Regions from separate parts of the Arvimicrobium flavum genome, predicted to be linked through region 3. Evidence: predicted binding sites of a transcription regulator. Region 3 holds the regulator's gene; each other region holds the start of a gene.

Region 1 (7,208 bases), on a different contig from region 3:
CGATGATCGAGCCTTCCGCGCCGGCGTTCTCGGCGATCTGCCGGGCAGGGGCCTCGATGGCGCGGCGGACGATGTCGATGCCGTAATTCTGGTCGACGTTGTCGGCCGCAAGCGTGTCGAGTGCCTTGACCGCCCTCAGCAGCGCGACGCCGCCGCCCGGCAGGATGCCTTCCTCGACCGCGGCACGGGTGGCGTGCAGCGCGTCGTCGACGCGGTCCTTCTTTTCCTTGACCTCGACCTCGGTCGCGCCGCCTACGCGGATGACGGCAACGCCGCCGGCCAGCTTAGCGAGCCGCTCCTGCAGCTTCTCGCGGTCGTAGTCGGAGTTGGTCTCCTCGATCTGGGCCTTGATCTGCGCAACACGACCCTGGATTTCTTCCTTGCGGCCGGCACCGTCGACGATGGTAGTATTCTCCTTCTCGATCACCACCTTCTTGGCGCGGCCGAGCATGTTGAGCGTGACGTTCTCCAGCTTGATGCCGAGATCCTCGCTGATCGCCGTACCGCCAGTGAGGATGGCGATGTCCTCCAGCATCGCCTTGCGGCGATCGCCGAAGCCGGGCGCCTTGACGGCGGCAACCTTGAGGCCGCCGCGCAGCTTGTTGACGACCAGCGTGGCCAGCGCTTCGCCCTCGACATCCTCGGCGATGATGAGCAGCGGCTTGCCCGACTGCACCACGGCCTCGAGCACGGGAAGCATGGCCTGGAGATTGCCGAGCTTCTTCTCGTGGATGAGCAAATAAGGCTCTTCCAGTTCGACGCGCATCTTGTCCTGGTTGGTGATGAAGTACGGGCTGAGATAGCCGCGGTCGAACTGCATGCCTTCGACGACTTCCAGCTCGGTGTCGGCGGTCTTGGCCTCCTCGACGGTGATGACGCCCTCGTTGCCGACCTTCTGCATCGCCTCGGCCAGGAAACGCCCGATCTCGGCATCGCCGTTGGCCGAGATGGTTCCGACCTGGGCGATCTCGTCGTTCTTCGTGATCTTGCGGGCATTGGCCTTCAGCTCGGCCACCACGGCGTCGACCGCCTTGTCGATGCCGCGCTTCAGGTCCATCGGGTTCATGCCGGAGGCGACGGCCTTGGCCCCTTCCCGGACGATGGCCTGGGCGAGAACGGTTGCGGTCGTGGTGCCGTCGCCGGCAAGGTCGTTGGTCTTGGAGGCGACCTCGCGCACCATTTGAGCGCCCATGTTCTCGAACTTGTCCTCAAGCTCGATCTCCTTGGCGACGGTGACGCCGTCCTTGGTGATGCGGGGCGCGCCGAACGACTTGTCGATGACGACGTTCCGGCCCTTGGGGCCAAGCGTCACCTTCACGGCATTGGCGAGAATGTCGACGCCGCGCAGCATGCGCTCGCGCGCGTCGGAATGGAACTTCACTTCCTTGGCAGCCATTGGATCACTCCTTTGATAGGCAGCTTTCGTTGACTGGTTGATAATGGGTTCGCGCCGGTCAGGCCGCTTTCTTCAGCGTCGTGGCATTTTCGATCACGCCCATCACGTCGCTTTCCTTCATGATGAGCAGGTCCTCGCCGTTCAGCTTGATTTCGGTGCCGGACCATTTGCCGAACAGGATGCGGTCGCCGGCCTTGACGTCGAGTTCCACGAGCTTGCCGGCCTCGTCGCGCGCGCCGGGGCCGACGGCAATGACCTCGCCCTCCTGCGGCTTTTCCTTGGCGGTATCGGGAATGATGATCCCGCCGGCCGTTTTTTCGTCGACCTCGATGCGGCGGACCAGGACACGGTCGTGCAATGGACGGAACGTCATATCGTTCTCCTTCAGGACAAACAGATTTTTGAGGTTCCTCCACACCGGACCGGCAATATAGGGCCGATGTGGGGCGCCGCGACCCTTATGGCATCGCGTACGCATATCGAGCTAATTTTGCGATTTTCCGGTTTCAAGAGGCCCGGCAAAATTTTTTGGCACTCGCACCGATGAAGTGCTAGAGCGATGAAAACATACGACTAATCGGATCGAGGCCCGTGCATTTCCCGCTTGAATTTTCCGCCCGGTCGAACAAGATTATCCGAACCCATGCCGCAGGCGGGGCGGTGAAACCGAAGCCTGCACAAAGGAGCTTTTTGGAAAGACGGAGGACCAAGATGGACCGACAAACGCTCTCGCCGATCATTCCTTCTCTTGTTCCCGAAACATCCGATCTCGCGCTTGACCGACTGCTGTCGCCGGCGAAGCATTTCAGGCATCCTGATGACGTGCTGAAGGACGACACGCTCGATATTCAGGAGAAGCGCGCGATCCTTTCGTCCTGGGCCTCGGATGCCTGCGCGGCGGAATCCGTTCCGGCGCTGCGCCCACCGCCGGGGGCCGGACAGCCGGTCTCCTTCGACCAGATCATGGACGCGCTATGTCGGCTCGACAAGGCGGCTGTCCCATCGCGTTCGGGTGATCGACGGCCCAGTTTCGACCGTCTGGATGCATGAAGACCCAAGGCAGAGGAGACGCATATGGTCACTGCGGTCAGCCGGGAATTCCGCCTGCAGATGGAGGGCTACGGCCTGACCACGGCCGAAATCCACTATCATCTTCCCGACCACCCGAGCCTGCTGCAACTCTATGTCTGGCAGGAATACGATCTGGCACCGCATTTTCCGGAATTGAAGGGATTCCTCGGCTACTGGAAGCGCGAACTGGAGGGCGCGCTGCACTCCGTGCGCGTCGCCCACCATCGTCTCATCGAGCCGTCGGAATGGCGCGCCGTCGACGGCGTCATTGCCATCCACTGAAGCTCATGTCGGGCCGCAGGCCGCCGATTAACGGTGCCGGGTTCGACTTGCGAGACAGTACTTTCGACGACACCAGTCCGGCCCGTCTCGCTGCCTTGAGAAACGCCTTGCGCGCGTCGCGCGCGCTGCGCCATCCGTCGAGCGCATCGCGGCAGGCGCGTTCCGCCGCGCGCCAGCTCCGTCCGCGCGCCCATTCGGGCCACTGCTGGTCCAGGCACTCCAGCGCCTCGAAACTGCTGGCGACATTGCGCGAGGCAGTGGGAAATTCGAGGGTTACAGGTTCGGGAAACCGAACGTCGTTCATCACTTTCTCCGTTTTTGACGTCTTTTGCGAGCAAGCAATCGGACAGCGTCAGCGACACGCATCTCTCGTGGAGATGGGCACCTTCTCCGGAACATCAAGGCCGCAATAGCCCACTCCGACACAGGCGCTCAATCGTCCTCGTCGGCGTCCAGCAGGTCGATCAGTGCCGCGACGCGCGTGTCCGGCAGCGGCCGTCCTTCGCCCATCAGCGCCTCGTCCTCGTTGAGCCAGGCCCCAGCTTCCCGCAGTTCCTTGAAGGACGCGCCGGTAGACAGGATGTGGGCGACGAGCGTTTCGTCGGTCGGCCCAAGGACGGATACGATCTCTTCCCGCGTCATCGGCATGGCTGCTTCCGTTCATGTCCAATCTGGAAGATGCCGTCGGAACACAAATCCGGCTGGCGACCTCAAGACAATGCGCATCAGCGAAGGACGTTCCGGCGCTGACCTCTTGACGCGCGGAAAGCGAATTCCCAGATCGATTTTGCCGGGGTCCTCAGGGGTCGGCAAGGTCAAGGAGCGTCGTATCCTTGGCGCTCCTCGTACCCATGTTGCTCAGCAATGGAGGATATGGCTATGAGAACTGCATTCGACTTTTCCCCGCTCTATCGGTCGAGCATCGGCTTCGATCGCGTTTTCGACCTGCTCGAGACGCCAGCCGGACGCCGAACGCTGACAACTGGCCGCCCTACGACATCGCCAGGACCGGCGAGGACGCCTACCGCATCACCATGGCGGTGGCGGGCATCGGCCAGGACGGGCAAGCCATGGCGCGTCTCGACACAGGCAACCGGAAGGCCGGCCTCGGTCAGATGATGGTGCAGCCATTCCGACGGCGGGCAGGCTTCAAGTCCGACAAGATCGAGGTCGGCCTGCCAGAGGCTTAGCTTGTCGATCAGCGGGCCGGGCTCGCTACCCACTTTGCCCTGCCAGATGAGCGTCTCGTCGCGATCGAGAACGCAGACGGCCGTCTTGTCGAGAGAAACGGTTGATGCGGCCGACCTCGATGTAGTTGTGGGTGAAGACGCTGGCGACCGTCGGCCTCGACGAGAACTTCGAAATGACCGGCGGCGGCCGCCTCGTCGGCATGGTCATCGACGGCAAGCACACGCCGTTCAGCGCCGACCCGATCCAGCGCGACGATCCGCACGCCGCCAAAGCCAACCAGCTGCAGCACGCCGACGTCGAAAACTGGCTCGGCGACAACTACACCAAGGTCGTCTTCGAAGGCAGCGAGCGCGAGGTGCTCACGCTCTACGGCTCGCTGGTCGAAGTCACCATCGAGCTCAACAACCAGGACCTCGACTTCGGCCTGCTCGGGCAGAACGCGCCCAACAGCAATTCCTTCAACGCCGAGATGAAGGAAAAGCTCGGCCAGATCGGCGGCCATCTCGGCATCGCCATCGGCGACCACGACGCCAGCGGCTGGGACATCGGCAAGAAGCTCGACCTCGCCACCGTCGACGCCAAGCTCTACGCCTGGCAGCCGATCGACGACATGCGCGCCCGCGTCGACCAGCTCGAGCGCACCGCCGCCCAGCAGCTGCAGACGCTGAAGGCCGAGGGCATCGACACCGATCTCAACACCGCCATTCCCAAGGCCCCGCGCGCCCCGTCGCTCTGACGCGGGCACGCCGGGCTACCCGGAAAGGGGAAAGGGACGGCCGCTATTGCGGCCGGATCCCCCGGACCTCGCCGAACAGCCGGGCGAGGTATTCCTCGGCCTCGAGCTGCGCGGCCAGGTCGCGCACCTCGAGCAGGGCGACGCTCAGGTTGCTGGTGGCCTGCTGGAACCGGGCTTGCAGGGCGCCCTGGCGGCCGATGCTGAATTTGTGTGTCGTCATTGTCGTGTCCTCCTGTTTTTTTATGTTGCGTTTGTGAGGACAGCACCCACGCGTAACGCCCCCCAGCACCCGCCCCGCGGGCCGCAACGTCAGAGGAGGAGCTTCACGCTTGCCCCCTTGGCGTTCGCGTAGCTTCAGAACAAAAACGTCAACAGGAAAAACCGGTGACACGGCGCCTTCGACGCCACACAACCATTCACGCAGCGGATGTCACGGGCTGACCGGCAATGCCCGCAGACCAGCCAGGCCCTTCCGCCAGCAACCCTGAACAACCCCGGCGCCCGCGACCCTGGCGGTGCAGCCTCGACGGCCCCAATCTCGTCCCGTCCGTTCGCCGAGGTCCGGGGCTTCCCTGCCGCCCCGCGGCGGCCTCCCCCCGCCTCACTCCGACGGGGTGACAATGGCGTAGCGTTGCGACCCGGTCGGGCAGCAGCGCGGATCGCCCGGCTGCGGCATCGTCGTGGTGATCTCGACCAGGCCCTTGGAGAACGCCGCGTCGCGCGGCTCCACCCCGTAGACCTCCGACGCATAGCCCAGGAAGCGATACGCTCCATCGGCGCCCGCAAACAGCGCGACCTTCAGGTCGAAATTGCCGGCCGCCCCCGCGATGTCGCTATAGACGAAGACCACGGCATCCTCGCCGCCGTCGCCGGTGAAGTCACCATAGAAGGCGATCGGCGTCGGCAGATCGAGCCAGCCCTTCTGCGCCGCCACGAACGCCTTCAGCGCGGCCCTGCCCGGTCCGTCCCACTGGCCCTCCTGGCTCCCGGCCTGCGCCTCCAGGCCGAACAGCACGACCGCTGCGATCGCCAGCGCTTTCTTCCCCATGTGGATCATGGACAAAGCCCTCCAGTCACCCTCGCCGAGCGGCCTGTTGTTAACGCGGATCAAAGCACAGCGGCAGTCGCTAATAGCTTAATCAAAGAAAAACGGTAAAATTTGACTAAAGAAAGGCCGATCGTGTACTAACGTGGCTTCAACAAGAAGGGGAATAACGATGAACAGATCTTTATCATGCATTGCGTTGTCGGCGTTTCTTTGCGGCACGGCAAATGCGCAATCGCCGCAACTGTCAAAGGCTGACGAATGCGTGCTCGAGGAGATGCGACACCAGGTCAAGCAGTCCAGCGAACACTATCTGCTGGGCGGCCCCGGCGGCATCGTCACCTTCAACCCGTTCGGTGTGCAAATCACAACGCAAGAGTGCGAGCAAAAGACCGGCGACAAGGCCACCGCCGCCACCGACCATCTTCGCCAGAACGGCTTCGGCATGTTCTTTGCCCCGGCCCGCGATCTCTGACAACGCCAGCCAATCCGACCGACAACGCCCGCAGACCACCTGCCCGCGGCCGCTCCCCACGCGACGTCACAGATAACTGTGGCCGACCTTGCGCTGCCAAAGCTGGACACAGTAACCGCCCTCGGTCGGCAGCACCGCGATCTCTTTCTCGTCCATGCGAAACGTGTCCCGACCTTCTTTGGCAACGTGGTTGAACGCGGCCTGTGCAGCCAAGGCGCTCGTCGGGTAAACGGTACGGTCGGTATGCTCGGCCATCAGCTCAACCCCGTGCCATAAAATTTTGGGCGCAACCCATTGCAACGCCCGCCGCCTCCGGGCGGCCCCCGTCGCCGGGAAGCCGCCCGAGCGCGTTACATGCCGGGCGCGGCCGCCGGCGCAGCCGCAGGGCCTTGCGCTTCCGCCGCCACCTCTTCCTTCGGCCCCTTCGCCTTGTAGCGATCATGGCACGGCGCCAGCCCGAAGGCGCTCTGCAGAGCCTGCAGGTCGCCGCCGTCCGCCGCCACCGCGTAGGCAGCCAGCGCCGCCGGGGTCAGGTCGGCGCGCACCCGCTCGCGCTCATGGACGTTGTAGCGCACCAGCTCGGCGCCATGCAGCGGCTCGCCGTGGCGCGGCTTGTAGCCCTCCTCGTACTCGGTCCACACCTTGAACGCCGGCGTCTCGCCCATCAGGTCGAGATAGGCCTTCACCCGGCTGGTTCCCGCATTGATGTAGACGGCGTTGATCGGCCGCTTGTCGCCGTCGGCTTCGCGCGTGTAGTGATTTGCGCTGTAGCCCATGGCTCTCAGATTATCGACAATGTCTTCAGGATTTGCGTGTATCGACATAAAGTCCCCTTCTTAAAGTTGAACAATATTGCCAAGATTACACATGAAAGTTTAAGGGTGACTGAACAATGCATAAAATCCAATGTATTCTTAATACATTAGAAAAAGACTGATGAGGCCGAACGCGCAGAAAGACTTTCAGCCAAAAAAATCAGCACCCCTCTCGCGAGGACGTGCTGACAAGGTCG
Region 2 (7,208 bases), 500 kb from region 3:
CCTCGACCAGGACGGCCCGAAGGACCACGTGGACTGGTACCGGCGCGAATTGCGCGACTATGTCGAGATCAACCATCGGCCGGGCGTCTTCTTCAAGCCGCCGGTGCCCGCGGAAAACTACGACGTCGATTCCGATTCCTACTCGTGGGACTGGGGACATCTGCACCTGGTGCAACTCCACCGCTTCGGCGGCGACACCCGCAAGGGCGCCGTCAGTGCGCTGGATTGGCTAGGCCGGGATCTGGCAGGGAGCGCAGGCGACGGCAGGCCGGTCGCGCTCTTCCAGCACTATGGCTGGGACCCGTTCTCGACCGAGCGCTGGGATCCGGCCAGGACGACCTTCGACGACACGGGCGAGGGGCCGCCGCACTGGTGGACCGAGGCCGAGCGGCAGGCGCTTCTGGATGTCATCCGCGGCTACAACGTCATCGGCCTCTTCCACGGCCACCAGCACGAGACGCCGATGATCTACAAAGCGGCGGGCCTCGACCTCTTCAAGCCGAAGGCGGCCTATATGGGCGGGTTCGCGGTCGCGCGCGTGTCGGCCACGCGCATGGACGTGGTACTCGGCGAAGCGGTTGGCGATGCCGGCGCGGTCACGTTCACACACGCGCTTTCGAAGGCGCTGTAGCGGCGGGGCACCGCAAGGTGGGTTCCTGATCAGAGCGGCTCGGCGCCGAGCAACGCGCACCAATGGGCGAGGCGCTCCTTGAGCCGCTTTCCCCGGATATAGGCGTCCTCCTCCTGGGGCAGGCGCTCGACCGCCTCGCAACTGAAGGCCTCCCGGCCATGAGCGTCATATGCGGTCTGGAGGCTCGGCTTGTGCATGCTACCCAGCCGCAGCGAAAACCACAGCCTGTTCTCGATGGTGGCGAGGTCGGGCGCCGCGCCCGCCCAGCACTGGCCGCTGGCGATACAACGAACGGCGTAGATGCCTGCCACGACCTTGCGTTCCTTGTAGGCCGCGATTGCCGCCTTCCTGCCTTCGGTAAGCATGTCCTCTTTCCTGCGCTTTCGAATGCTGGATCGCAATTATCACCCGGGTAATATTGACGCAAGATTTTTATCCGGGTAAATTGTAGGCGTTGGAGATTGAAGCATGTCCGAGTCTGCATCGAGGCCAGCGACGGCCTTCCGGGCCAATCAGAAATTGGCGGCGGGTCCGCTAGCCGAGGTCGCATGCGCGGTGCGGGCAGCCTTGGATGCAGCGCCCGACATGTCGGTGCTGGTGTTCGACGACGCAACCGGCGCGGTGGTGGATCTCGACCTGAGGGGAACCGACGAGGAGATCGTCCAGCGTGTCCGTGAGCGCGGCGAGCCCAAAGTGCAGCCGACTGCCTACGACGCGGCCCAGCACATGGCCGACGACGCGCCGCGGCAAAAGCGCGGTCGCCCAAAGCTCGGTGTGACGGCCAGGGAGGTCACCCTGCTGCCCCGCCACTGGGAGTGGCTCGCCGCGCAGCCGGGTGGCGCCTCGAACGCGCTGCGGCGGCTCACGGAGACGGCGATGCGCGCGGACAGAGGAGGGGCCCAGGCGCGTGCACGCACGGAGGCCGCCTACAGGTTCATGTCCGCCATGGCGGGGGATCTTCCGGGCTTCGAGGAAGCCTCGCGGGCGCTGTTCGCCGGTGATCGGACGCGGTTCGGGCACAATGCCGACGGATGGCCGCCCGATATCCGCGCCCATGTGAACAGGATGGCTTGGGAAAACGGCGATATTTGACAGGAAGCCCCGCACGGCCATAGCGGGCAGTGTCCCGTTCCGCGGCGCTGCTGGCGACCGGGAGCCAAACTGCAACCTGGCGCCGGAAACGAAAAACGCCTCCCGCACCGCGTATGCGTGCAGGAGGCGCTTTTTGTCTGGCTGATCTGTCGGATTGCTCTTCGAGATTGCCCTGACATGAACAGAACGTGGCTCTTTGCGAAAGGTTCCGCATCGACGGAACTTTTTTGACGGCGACGAGCCGTCGATGGAAGTCAGCACGAACGCGCCGAGGCATCCGCCGGCGACGCCCGCCGGCATTAGGCGCCAACACAGGTTCCAGTCGATGTTGCAATGGTAGAGATGGGGACTGCCCGACGGGGCCGTGGTGAACAGCTCGGCCGCCTGCAAGGAGGCGCACGCCTGCGCCGGCGTGACGCCGAACGTGCGCGGCGTGCCATGGGATCCTGACCACCATCCTGAATCAAATGCGGTCGGGTAGGGAAGGAGGACATCCAAAGGTTGAATATTGTCAAGGGACGCTACTTATGATTGAATTGAAGCGCGCTCAAGCAACCAAAGGTGGTCTGCCGGTTGAGGGCCGCGCACAGCGGCGCGCCTTGGAATGTCTGTCGGAGCGGGCCGGATCTGACCCTGCACATCGCGAGCGCCTGACGCACTGCGTCGGCATGCCGTCAACAGGGAGGTGGGAATGGCACTCGTGCTCGGTGTGGGCGCATTCGGAAACGACGTGCGCCGGTTGCAAGACTATCTCAACCGCGAATTGTCGTCGACGCTGGTTCTCGATGGCTCCTTCGGCGGCAACACAAAAGCCGAGGTGCTGCGCTTCCGCAACCGCTTCGGGCTCCCGGCAGCGCCGGTATTCGATGACCAGTGCTTCGCCATTTCCGCGGATCGCGGCTTTGCGCCACCGGATTTCGACACGCACCCGTCGAAGAGCGGGGTAAACTGGCCGAGGAGGCCAACCGGGCTCAGTTCGCCGGACGGGGCCACCATGCAGGCGAAGTGCGGAACCATCAGCTTCGTGCACGCCCCGAGGCCGGGCAATCCCGAGCATATCAAGGTGACCAACAACTTCGAGGCGGCCAATATCTCCGCCGTCGACATCCCCCAGCTGCGGGACTGCGTGGTGCCGACCGGCAGCGGCGTCGTCAAGACGGATGGCAGGATCCGCTTCCACAAGAAGCACATGGACAGGCTGAGGAAATTGTTCGCCGACTGGGAGGCCGCCGGTCTCGTGGACCGCATCCTCACCTTCGACGGCTCGTTCAATCTGAGGCTGAAGCGGGGCTCGACCTCGGCCACCGTGGCGAACCTCTCCAACCACGCCTGGGGCACCGCCTTCGACATCAATGCGCACTGGAACATGCGCAAGACGGTCCCGGCGCTGATGGGCGATCGCGGCTGCCTGCGCGACATGGTGGAGATCGGCCACGCCAACGGCTTCTACTGGGGCGGCCATTTCGGCACCCGGGACGGCATGCATTTCGAGGTGGCGAAGGAGATGCTGTAGGCGACGGTGCGGGGCGGCTTCCGGCCCGAGACGCTCGGGCGAGGGCGGCCAAAGAAAAAGGGCGGCATCGCTGCCGCCCTTCCTTGAAGCTTGCCTTGGTCGGCGATCCTCGGGTCATGCCCGAGGATGGACTTAGAAGTCCATGCCGCCCATGCCGCCCATGCCGCCGCCCGGCATTGCCGGCATCGGGGCGTCCTTCTTCGGGGACTCGGCGATCATGGCCTCGGTGGTGACCAGCAGTCCGGCGACAGAAGCCGCGTCCTGCAGGGCGGTGCGGACGACCTTGACCGGGTCCACGATGCCCATGGTGATCATGTCGCCATACTCACCGGTCTGGGCGTTGTAACCGAAGGTCGCGCCCTTGTTCTCGAGGATCTTGCCAGCCACGATCGAAGCTTCCGCACCGGCGTTGGCGGCGATCTGACGGCACGGAGCCTGCAGCGCACGACGCACGATGTTGATGCCGGCAGCCTGGTCGGCATTCACGCCGGCAGCCTTGATCGCGGAGGAGGCGCGCAGCAGGGCGACGCCGCCGCCCGGGACGATGCCTTCCTCGACGGCCGCGCGGGTCGCGTTGAGGGCGTCGTCAACGCGGTCCTTCTTCTCCTTGACCTCGACCTCGGTCGCGCCGCCGACGCGGATCACCGCGACGCCGCCAGCGAGCTTGGCCAGACGCTCCTGCAGCTTCTCCTTGTCGTAGTCCGAGGTGGTCTCCTCGATCTGCGACTTGATCTGGGCGACGCGGCCCTGGATCTCGGACTTCTTGCCGGCGCCGTCGACGATGGTGGTGTTCTCCTTGGAGATCGACACCCGCTTGGCGCGGCCGAGCATGTTGAGGCCGACGTTCTCGAGCTTGATGCCGAGGTCTTCCGAGATCACCTGGCCGCCCGTCAGGATGGCGAGATCCTCGAGCATGGCCTTGCGGCGGTCGCCGAAGCCCGGAGCCTTGACGGCGGCGATCTTCAGGCCGCCACGCAGCTTGTTGACGACGAGCGTGGCCAGAGCCTCGCCTTCGACGTCTTCCGAGATGATGAGGAGCGGCTTGGAGGTCTGCACGACGGCTTCGAGGACCGGCAGCATGGCCTGGAGGTTGGAGAGCTTCTTCTCGTGGAGGAGGATGTAGGCGTCCTCGAGCTCGGCAACCATCTTCTCGGGGTTGGTGATGAAGTACGGCGACAGGTAGCCGCGGTCGAACTGCATGCCCTCGACGACTTCAAGCTCGGTCTCGGCGGTCTTGGCTTCCTCGACGGTGATGACGCCCTCGTTGCCGACCTTCTGCATCGCCTCGGCGATCATCTTGCCGACCGACTCGTCGCCGTTGGCCGAGATGGTGCCGACCTGCGCGACTTCGTCGGAGGTCTTGATCTTCTTGGCGGACTTCGAGAGAGCCGCGATGACTTCCGAAACGGCGAGGTCGATACCGCGCTTCAGGTCCATCGGGTTCATGCCGGCGGCAACCGACTTGTGGCCTTCCTGCACGATTGCCTGGGTCAGGACGGTCGCGGTGGTGGTGCCGTCGCCGGCGATGTCGTTGGTCTTCGAAGCGACTTCGCGAACGAGCTGGGCGCCCATGTTCTCGAACTTGTCGGCGAGCTCGATCTCCTTGGCGACGGTGACGCCGTCCTTGGTGATGCGCGGGGCGCCGAACGACTTGTCGATGACGACGTTACGACCCTTCGGGCCGAGCGTGACCTTCACCGCGTCGGCGAGGATGTTGACGCCGTTCAGCATGCGCTCGCGGGCGTCGCGGGAGAATTTTACGTCTTTAGCAGCCATATTTCCTAGCTCCTGGGCTGGGCCTGGGATTTATCCGCGGCCCGGATGTCGGATTGTTGAGGAAAGCGTCTTCGGCTCAGCCGATGATGCCCATGATGTCGGATTCCTTCATGATCAGAAGGTCTTCGCCATCGAGCTTCACTTCGGTGCCCGACCACTTGCCGAACAGGATGCGGTCGCCGGCTTTGACGTCCAGCGGGACGATCTTGCCGTTCTCGTCACGGGCGCCGGAGCCGACGGCGATGATCTCGCCTTCCTGCGGCTTCTCCTTGGCGGTGTCCGGGATGATGATCCCACCTTTGGTCTTCTCTTCGGATTCGACCCGACGGACGACCACACGGTCATGAAGCGGGCGGAACTTCGTCTTTGCCATTTTGGAGTATCCTCGAAGCGGATGATGAAATTCGTTTGCGCCGGGCGGAGCCCGGCCGTTAGCACTCACGCAGGGAGAGTGCTAACGCCGCGCTGAGATAGTTGGTAGGGGGATTTCTGTCAAGGAGACGGCAGTCGCGGCGGGGGGAATTTTCCCCGGTTTCGAACTGCGGAGAGCTGGATGGATTTTCGCGGATCCGTTCAGGTAGGAAGCCGTGCCAGGCATTTCAAATAGCCCGATGCAGAAGCCCGCGGCGACTGCTAGACGCACCCCTCCCTCGAAGAACGCCGCCCGTCCGCAGCCTTGACGCCTGGCGGCAAAAGGCTGGCCTACTGCATGGTCTGCGGCAGCCAGGTCGCCAGCGCAGGGAAGTAGATCAGGATCAGCACGAGCAGCAGCGAGGCGGCGACGAAGGGCCAGACCCCGGCGAAGACCCGCTGCGCCGGAACGCCGGTCACTCTCTCCAGCACGAAGACGTTCAACCCGATCGGCGGCGTCAACATGGCGATTTCCATGAGCACGGTCAGGTAGATGCCGGTCCAGATGGGATCGTAGCCGATCGCAATCGTGATCGGCAGCACCAGGGGCAGCGTCAGGATGAGCATGCCGAAAGTGTCCATGATGGCGCCGAGCAGCAGATACATGAGTGCGAGCGCGATCAGGATCGCCTGCGGCGAAGCGTCGAGACCTGCGACCAGGCTCACCACCGCATCGGTCAGGCGCGTCTGCACCAGGAAGCGCGAGAGGATGACGCCGCCGGTGAGGATGAGGAATATGGCGGCGGTGGTGCGGACAGTTTCCTTCAGCGCGGCGCGTAGGGCCTCAGCCGTCAGCCGCCGAGCCACGACGGAAATGACGAAGACGCCAAGCACGCCGACGCCCGATGCTTCGGTCGGCGTGAAGATGCCGACATAGATGCCGCCGATCACGAGCAAGAAGATCAGCGCGATCGACAGCGCCGCCACAAGCAGGCGCGACATTGGCATGTCTTCCTGCTTCAGCCTGTCGACGATGGCGGACGTCGGCGGGTATTGGCGGCGTTGCACCATCACCGTCAGCGCGTAGAAAATCGTCAGCACGATGCCGGGAACGATCCCGGCGATGAACAGCGCGCCGATGGAGGTTTCGCTCCAGACGCCGTAGATGACCAGCGGGATGCTCGGCGGGATGATGATTGCGAGCGTTGCGGCGCTGGCGACGGACGCGGCGGCCAGCTTGTCGGAATAGCCGTGCTTGATCATCTGTGGCACGGCGATGTTGCCCATGGTGGCGACGGCGGCCACGCTGGAGCCTGTCACCGCGCCAAAGCCGGCGGAGGCGAGGATGGTGGAGACGCCGAGGCCGCCGGGCAGCCTGCGTGTCCCGCGCTGCGCCAGCGCGAAGATGTCTTCGGCCAGGCCGGAGTGGAAGATAATCTGGCCCATCAGGATGAAGAGCGGGACGGCGATGAACAGGAAGTTGGTACCATTGTCCCAGAGGACAAGCCCGATCTGCGTCAACGCCTGGGAAGGCCCCGACAGCACCGCATAGCCGATCACGCCGGCGCCGAGCAGCGCATAGCCGATCGGCATTCCGATGACGACGACGACCAGCATGGCCGCCATCACGACGATGCCGAGTGTGAGGGGTTCCATCAGGGTGTCCTGCGCAGGGAGTCCGCGGCGCGGATGAATTCCGCAACGCACGACACGAGGGCGGCAGCCGCAACGAAGGCGGCGAACGGCCAGAAGGGGATGTCTATCATTTCGGCGCCGTCCCCGTATTTCGACATGTCCATCGCCAGCCGCACTGCGGCGTAGGCGACGGCCAGGGCCGCCAGGCCG
Region 3 (7,208 bases):
GCCGTGGGCGCCGGGCCCGACTCCGACATATTCGCCGTAGCGCCAGTAGGTCAGGTTGTGGCGGCTCTCGCAGCCCGGCTTCGCATGGTTCGAGATCTCGTAGGCGGGCAGGCCGTGGGCGGCAGTGACCTCCTGCGTCATCTCATAGAGATCGGCCGCCGCCTCGGCGTCCGGGAGGACGAATTTTCCGGCCGCGTGGAGGGCGTGGAAGCGCGTGCCCTCCTCGATGGTGAGCTGGTAGAGCGAGAGGTGGTCGACGGCGTAGCCGATGGCGGTTTCCAGTTCGGCCGCCCAGGCGTCGCAGGTCTGGCCGGGGCGCGCGTAGATGAGGTCGAAGGAGAGCCGCGGGAATATCTCGCGGGCCAGCCCGATCGCCTTCAACGCCTCCTCCACATTGTGCAGGCGGCCGAGAAAGCGCAGGTCCGCATCGTTGAGCGCCTGGACACCCAACGAAACGCGGTTGACGCCGGCGGCACGGTAGCCGCGGAAGCGCTCGGCCTCCACGGAAGAGGGGTTGGCCTCGAGCGTCACCTCAATACCGTCGGGCACGGTCCAGTTGGCGGCGACGGCCTCCAGGATCGCGCCGACCGTTTCAGGCTTCATCAGCGAGGGCGTGCCGCCGCCGATGAAGATGCTGGTGACGGTGCGGGGGCCGGTGCGTTCGCGACGGTCGGCCAGTTCGGCAATGAACGCCTTGGCGTAGCGCTCCTGGTCGACGCCCTGATGGCGTACATGGCTGTTGAAGTCGCAATACGGGCACTTGGCCGCGCAGAATGGCCAATGGACGTAGATCCCGAAGCCCGGATCCCGATCTATCGGAACGATCCTCCTCACGCCGAACCGAGGCGCGCGCGCGCAAGCTTTTGGAAGGCGCGGGCGCGATGCGAAAGGGCTTCCGCCTGGCCCGGCTTCCACCCGTGCTTTTCCTCGGCGCTCATTTCGCCAAAAGTGCGGACGTGGCCGAGCGGCAGGAAGACCGGGTCGTACCCAAAGCCTTTTTCGCCGCGCGGCGGCCAGACGAGGTGGCCCTCCGCAGCGCCACGGAAATACTCGGCCTCTCCGTCGGGCCAGGCCAGGCAGATGACGGCGACGAAGCGGCCGGCGCGCTGCCCGGGCTCGGTCGCGCCCTTCTCCTGAAGCAGTTTTTCCGTCTTCTCCATCGCCATCATGAAATCGCGCGTGCCGTCCGGCTTTTCAGCCCAGTTGGCCGTGTAAACGCCGGGTTGGCCATCAAGGGCGTCGACGACGAGGCCGGAATCGTCCGACATGGCCGGAAGGCCGGTGGCCTGAGCGGCGGCGAACGCCTTGATGTAGGCATTCTGCTCGAAGGTGGTGCCTGTCTCCTCGGGCTCGGGCAGGCCGAACTCCTTCGCCGATTTCGTTTCGATGCCGAAGGGCGCCAGCAGATCGGCGAATTCGCGCAGCTTGCCTGAGTTGTGGCTCGCAACGACCAGGGTTTGCCCGTTCAGATCACGCATTCAAAGACCCCAGATACGCGGTTCGGCGAACTCGATCGAATTGCCGGATGGATCGCGGAAATAGATTGAACGGCCGCCGTTCGGCCACTCGAAATCGGCTTCAATCGCGATGTTGAGTGATTCCAGCCGCGACTTCCAGCGGCCGATCTCGTCGGCCGTGGCCGAGAAGCAGAGATGGCCTTGCCCGGCAGTTCCATGCGGCGGCACCGGCAGCTTGGCGTCCGGCGGCGGTGGGTTCCTGGTCGCCTCGGCGTTGAAGAGAAGCAGGACGCCCTGCCCGCAGCGGAAGAATGCGTGACGGCCCGGAACCGCCGAAATTCGGCTGAGATCAAGCACGTCTGCGTAAAACGCCTCTGCCGCGACAAGGTCGGTGACGTAGAGGGCGGTTTCAAGGACGGCGGAAGGGGTCATGAGCGGACCTTGGCGCTTTCGGCGCGACTGCGATGCTCGCCCCCTCTTCCCACCAGCGGAAAGCCGGCGGCCGCGAGGCGGCCGAACGGGAGGGAGCAAGACCACATCGCAAGGTACTCCCTTAGCCGACCGCCATCTGCTGGAGGCTGACCAGCCGCCGGATGCCGTTTCTGGCAAGGGACATCAGCTCGCCGAACTGCTCCTCGGTGAACGGCTCGCCTTCCGCCGTTCCTTGGACTTCCACGATGCCGCCCTTGCCGGTCATGACGAAATTGGCGTCCGTGCCAGCCGAGGAATCCTCCAGATAGTCGAGGTCGATCACCGGCCGGCCGTTGTGGATGCCGCAGGAAATGGCGGCCACGTGGTCCTTCAGGACTTTCGAAACCGCGATCATCTGACGCGCCTCCATCCAGCGCAGGCAGTCGTGAAGCGCCACCCAGCCGCCGGTGATGGCCGCGGTGCGCGTGCCGCCGTCGGCCTGGATGACATCGCAGTCGACCGTGATCTGCCGCTCGCCCAGCGCCTGGAGGTCCACCACGGCGCGCAGGCTGCGGCCGATCAGGCGCTGGATCTCGAGCGTACGGCCGCCCTGCTTGCCCGCCGAGGCCTCGCGCCGCATCCGATCGCCCGTCGCGCGGGGCAGCATGCCGTATTCGGCCGTGACCCAGCCCCGCCCGGAATTGCGCATCCAGTTCGGCACCTTTTCTTCGAGGCTCGCGGTGCAGAGCACGTGCGTGTCGCCGAACTTGACGAGGCATGAGCCTTCGGCGTGCTTGGACACGTTGCGTTCGAAGGAAATTGCCCGCATCTCGTCGGGCTGGCGTTTGGAGGGGCGCATTCGGCTCTCTGCTGTCGCTGGTCGGGATTCGTGGCCGGCTTTTACCGGCAGGGCGAGCCCTACGCAAAGGAAAAGCCATCTGTCGCCACAAGACGGCCGGGCGTGATGTTGAGTTCGGCGCGGCGCGGTCTATATCTTGACGCCTGAAGGTTCCTTGCTGCGATGACCAAGCCGATCACCGATCCGACCCTGCAGACGCTCGACCTGCGCTCGCGAGACATATTCCGCCGCATCGTCGATTCGTATCTGCGCGATGGCGAACCGGTCGGCTCGCGCAACCTGTCGCGGCTGCTGCCGTCCACGCTGTCGCCGGCCACCGTGCGCAACGTGATGAGCGATCTCGAACATCTCGGGCTCGTCTACGCACCCCATATTTCGGCGGGGCGACTGCCGACCCAGAAGGGGCTGCGCTTCTTTGTCGACGCCTTCATGGAGCTTGGCGACCTGACCGAGGAGGAGCGGCGCGCCATCGAGGCTCAGATGAAGGCGTCGGGCAGCGGCGCCTCGGTAGAGCACATGCTGACCGAGGCCAGCCAGATGCTTTCCGGGCTGTCGCGCGGCGCCGGGGTGGTGCTGACCGCCAAGAACGAGATGCCGCTCAAGCATATCGAGTTCATCCAGCTGGAGCCCTCCCGGGCGCTGGCCGTGCTGGTGTCGCAGAGCGGCGACGTGGAGAACCGTGTGGTCGAGCTTTCGCCCGGCGTGACCACGTCCCAGTTGCACGAAGCGTCGAATTTCCTCAACGCCCACATCCGGGGGCGAACGCTGGCCGAGGCGCGGACGGAGATCGAGCGCCTGAAGGACGAGACGCGGCAAGCGCTCGACACGCTGTCGCAGGCCCTGGTCGAGAAAGGGCTGGCGATCTGGGCGGGCGCGGAAAGCGGCCTGCCGGCGCGGCTGATCGTGCGCGGGCGCGCGAACCTGCTCGAGAACGTGACCGCGCAAGCCGATCTGGAACTGCTCAAGCATCTGTTCGACGATCTGGAGACGAAAGACGGTTTGATCCAGCTTCTCGACCTTGCCGAAAGCGGCTCGGGCGTGCGCATCTTCATCGGCTCTGAGAACAAGCTGTTCTCGCTGTCCGGCTCGTCGCTGGTGGTCGCGCCCTATCGCGACAAGGATGCCCGCGTCGTGGGCGCGCTCGGCGTCATCGGGCCGACCCGGCTCAACTATGCCCGCATCGTGCCGATGGTAGACTATACCGCGCAACTGATCAGCCGGATGCTGCGTTAGCTGCATTCAGGCGTCCACATCGCTCTGCCCGGCGCGTGACGTCTGGCAAAGCCGCCTCGAGCCTTGATTTTTGGACTCCGAAGCTCGATATCGGGCGCAACTTCGTGGCCCCCAAGACCAACGGAAATCCAATGAACGACATCCCCAAGGAAAACGGCTCGGTTGAAGACATGCTGGATACGTCGGAGACCGTGAACGTCGAAGCGCCGGATGAAGGCGATTTCGAGGTGCTGACGCGCCTGATGAAGGAAAACGAGGAGCTCAAGGACCGCGTGCTTCGCTCCGCCGCGGAAATGGAGAATCTTCGCCGCCGCACGGCGCGTGACGTCCAGGACGCCCGCGCCTACGCCATCGCCAATTTCGCGCGCGACATGCTGTCGGTGTCGGACAATCTGCGCCGCGCCATCGAGGCCGTGCCCGCCGAGGCAAACGATGCGGGCCTGACAGCGCTCGTAGAGGGCGTAGAGGTCACCGAACGTGCCATGCTGGCCGCGCTCGAGCGCCACGGCGTTAAGAAGCTTGCGCCGGAAGGCGAGAAGTTCGACCCGAACTTCCACCAGGCCATGTTCGAGATCCCCAACCCGGGGGTTCCGACGGGCACCGTGCTGCAGGTCGTCCAGCCCGGCTATTCGATCGGCGAGCGCGTGCTGCGGCCGGCCATGGTCGGCGTGTCGAGCGGCGGCCCCAAGCATGCGCCAGCCAACGACGCCAAGCCCGAGCCGGGACCGGTGAACGAGCAGGCGGAAAAGGACGCGTAATAAGGGAAGAAGGGAGTAGGGCAACAAGGTTTCCGAGTGCCTTGGCCCGGCGTCGGATTGCAGGCGGGCTGGTAGGGTATATTGTTTCTCCCTACTCCCCTACTCTTTCAGTCCCCTAGACCCATGCTCCTCATCCAGATCCTCGACTATGCCGGCGTGGCGGTGTTCGCCGCCACCGGCGCGCTTGCCGCGTCGCGCAAGCAGCTCGACATCATCGGCTTCCTGTTCCTGGCCAGCGCCACGGCGACCGGCGGCGGCACGGTCCGCGATCTGATCCTCGGCGTCCCGGTCTTCTGGATCGGCAATACCGACTACATATGGATCTGCCTGGCCGTCACGCTGATGGTCTACTTCTCCGCGCACCGCGTCGAGTCGCGCTACAAGCTGCTGCTCTGGCTCGACGCCGTGGGCCTCGCCGCCTTCTCGGTGATGGGAGCGCAGAAGGGGCTGACGATCACGGGCTCGGCGCCGGTCGCCATGATCACCGGCATGCTGACCGCCGCTTTCGGAGGCGTGCTGCGCGATCTTCTGGCCAGCGAACCCTCCGTCCTCCTCAGTCGCGAGATCTACGTCACCGCCGCATTGGCCGGCGCTGCGACCTACACCATCATCGAGATCGCCGGCGCGCCGATGAACCTCTCCGCGGTGGCGGGGTTCATCGTTGCCTTTGCGGTGCGCGGCGGGGCGCTGAAGTTCCACTGGCGCCTTCCAGTCTACAAGAGCCGACCAGGCCGGCCGCCCAAGGACATCCCTTAAAGGACCGGCTTGTCCGCCGCCTGCCCGTAGGCTCAGGCGGCCACCTTGGCATCGGTGTCGAGGATGGCGCGGTTGCGGCCGCTCTTCTTGGCGGCGTAGAGCTGCTTGTCGGCGGCGCGCATCAAGTCGCTCAGCGTCGCGTTGGCCGACAGCCCGGTGCCGCCGATACTGACCGTCAGCGGCAGCTCGCCGGCTTGGCCCGGCGAGAACTGGATGTCCTCGACCTGCCTCCTGATGCGCTCGGCGACCTGCGTGGCCTCCCGCGCGCTGGCGCCGAGAAGCAGGACGGCGAATTCCTCTCCGCCGATGCGGCCGATCAGGTCCCCTGCGCGGACGCCCCGTTCGATCGCGGCCGAGATTTCGAGCAGCGCATCGTCGCCGACCAGATGGCCGAAACGATCGTTGACCGACTTGAAGTGATCGGCGTCGATCAGCAGCAACGCGCCGGCCGTCGCGTGCCGGCGGCATGCCTCGACCTCCTGGAAGAATGTCTCGCGATTGAGAAAGCCCGTCATCGGATCCCGACGCGACTTTTCCATCAGCTTGGCGTGGGTGTCCGCCAGTTCCTGGTGCGTCGCCGCAAGGGCTGCGAGGGCGACCTTCAGCCGGTCGCTCTGCCAGAACGTGTATGCGCTTACCGGAAATGCCACGAAGATCGGGCAAAGGATGCACATCAACCAGGCCGTTCCGTCGACTACGCCGCCAAAGGCGGGGACGATGGATATCGCGACGAGGAGGGAAGCGGCGATGGAGAGGAGGGTCGCCAGCGTAGCTTTGAAGAGGATGCGTATCATGTCTGCCGCACCCAATGCGCCGCCGGATCGAAACATACCGTTTCGCCGTTCCGTAAAACTCGAACTATGAGAGGGGAAGCCGCCGCCGAGAGGCATTTCGCCGCGCCCCGGCAGTTCCGGTCCGGCGCTTCCTGGGTTAGTAGGTCAGACATGACAAGCACACCGGACGCCGCGCGCTTCGCGCACATCACCTCCTGGGTCTTCGACCTGGACAACACGCTGTATCCTCACCACACGAACCTGTTCTCACAGATCGACGTGAGGATGACCGCCTATGTGTCGGAACTGCTCAAGCTGCCGCGCGACGAGGCGCGCAAGCTGCAGAAGGAGCTCTATCTTGAGCACGGGACCACGCTTGCCGGGCTGATGGCGCGATACGGCATCAATTCGGACGATTTTCTCCAGCGCGTCCACGACATCGACTATTCGTGGCTGTCGCCCGACCCGGCCCTGGGCGCCGCCATCAAGGCCCTGCCGGGGCGAAAGTTCATCCTGACGAACGGCAGCCGCACGCACGCGGAGCGGACCGCACGCCAGCTCGGCATCTTCGAGCAGTTCGACGACATATTCGACATCGTCGCCGCCGGCCTGACGCCGAAGCCGGCGCGGGAGACCTACGACAAGTTCCTCGCCCTCCACGAGGTGGCGGGCCCCAACGCCGCAATGTTCGAGGATCTGGCGCGCAACCTCATCGCGCCCAAGGCGCTCGGCATGACCACCGTGCTGGTGGTGCCGCGCAACTTCGAGCCGACCTTCTCCGAGATCTGGGAGCGCGACGCAGCGCAGGAGGACGAGGTCGACTATGTCACGGACGACCTGACGGCGTTCCTGCGGACGATTGTGCCGGAGTGACGCGAGGGCGACCCGCCCTCAGATCCCGTAAAACTCCCGGATGATATTCCAGGCCTCGTCGGCGGTCTCGGCGTAGTCGATGATCTCC

The links. The regulator HrcA, encoded in region 3, represses chaperone genes, less so after heat shock. The targets are predictions, from matches to a motif close to GTTAGCACTCNCNNNNNGNGAGTGCTAAC.
Region 1: the regulator HrcA is predicted to act here: its motif matches at 1,924-1,952, upstream of PD284_RS23755 (co-chaperone GroES).
Region 2: the regulator HrcA is predicted to act here: its motif matches at 5,443-5,471, upstream of groES (co-chaperone GroES).

What each region holds. Positions count from the first base shown of each region.
Region 1 covers NZ_JAQGPN010000002.1:76,029-83,236, reverse strand. Annotated here, with positions in the region: gene groL (chaperonin GroEL) at 1-1,396, opposite strand, end outside; gene PD284_RS23755 (co-chaperone GroES) at 1,455-1,769, opposite strand; gene PD284_RS23750 (hypothetical protein) at 2,108-2,446, shown strand; gene PD284_RS23745 (usg protein) at 2,471-2,749, shown strand; gene PD284_RS23740 (DUF982 domain-containing protein) at 2,733-3,053, opposite strand; gene PD284_RS23735 (hypothetical protein) at 3,182-3,397, opposite strand; partial or broken gene PD284_RS23730 (alpha-crystallin domain-containing protein) at 3,629-3,810, shown strand; gene PD284_RS23725 (hypothetical protein) at 4,071-4,676, shown strand; gene PD284_RS23720 (hypothetical protein) at 4,720-4,896, opposite strand; gene PD284_RS23715 (hypothetical protein) at 5,278-5,733, opposite strand; gene PD284_RS23710 (hypothetical protein) at 5,921-6,196, shown strand; gene PD284_RS23705 (hypothetical protein) at 6,263-6,451, opposite strand; gene PD284_RS23700 (hypothetical protein) at 6,547-7,020, opposite strand.
Region 2 covers NZ_JAQGPN010000001.1:4,249,963-4,257,170, reverse strand. Annotated here, with positions in the region: gene PD284_RS20635 (metallophosphoesterase) at 1-631, shown strand, start outside; gene PD284_RS20630 (GIY-YIG nuclease family protein) at 661-996, opposite strand; gene PD284_RS20625 (DUF2239 family protein) at 1,100-1,723, shown strand; partial or broken gene PD284_RS20620 (TSUP family transporter) at 1,964-2,146, opposite strand; gene PD284_RS20615 (M15 family metallopeptidase) at 2,415-3,236, shown strand; gene groL (chaperonin GroEL) at 3,369-5,012, opposite strand; gene groES (co-chaperone GroES) at 5,089-5,385, opposite strand; gene PD284_RS20600 (TRAP transporter large permease) at 5,715-7,019, opposite strand; gene PD284_RS20595 (TRAP transporter small permease) at 7,019-7,208, opposite strand, start outside.
Region 3 covers NZ_JAQGPN010000001.1:4,751,834-4,759,041, forward strand. Annotated here, with positions in the region: gene hemW (radical SAM family heme chaperone HemW) at 1-834, opposite strand, end outside; gene rdgB (RdgB/HAM1 family non-canonical purine NTP pyrophosphatase) at 831-1,478, opposite strand; gene PD284_RS22920 (VOC family protein) at 1,479-1,889, opposite strand; gene rph (ribonuclease PH) at 2,011-2,727, opposite strand; gene hrcA (heat-inducible transcriptional repressor HrcA) at 2,890-3,960, shown strand; gene grpE (nucleotide exchange factor GrpE) at 4,131-4,718, shown strand; gene PD284_RS22940 (trimeric intracellular cation channel family protein) at 4,842-5,474, shown strand; gene PD284_RS22945 (GGDEF domain-containing protein) at 5,507-6,268, opposite strand; gene PD284_RS22950 (pyrimidine 5'-nucleotidase) at 6,419-7,120, shown strand; gene PD284_RS22955 (LOG family protein) at 7,139-7,208, opposite strand, start outside.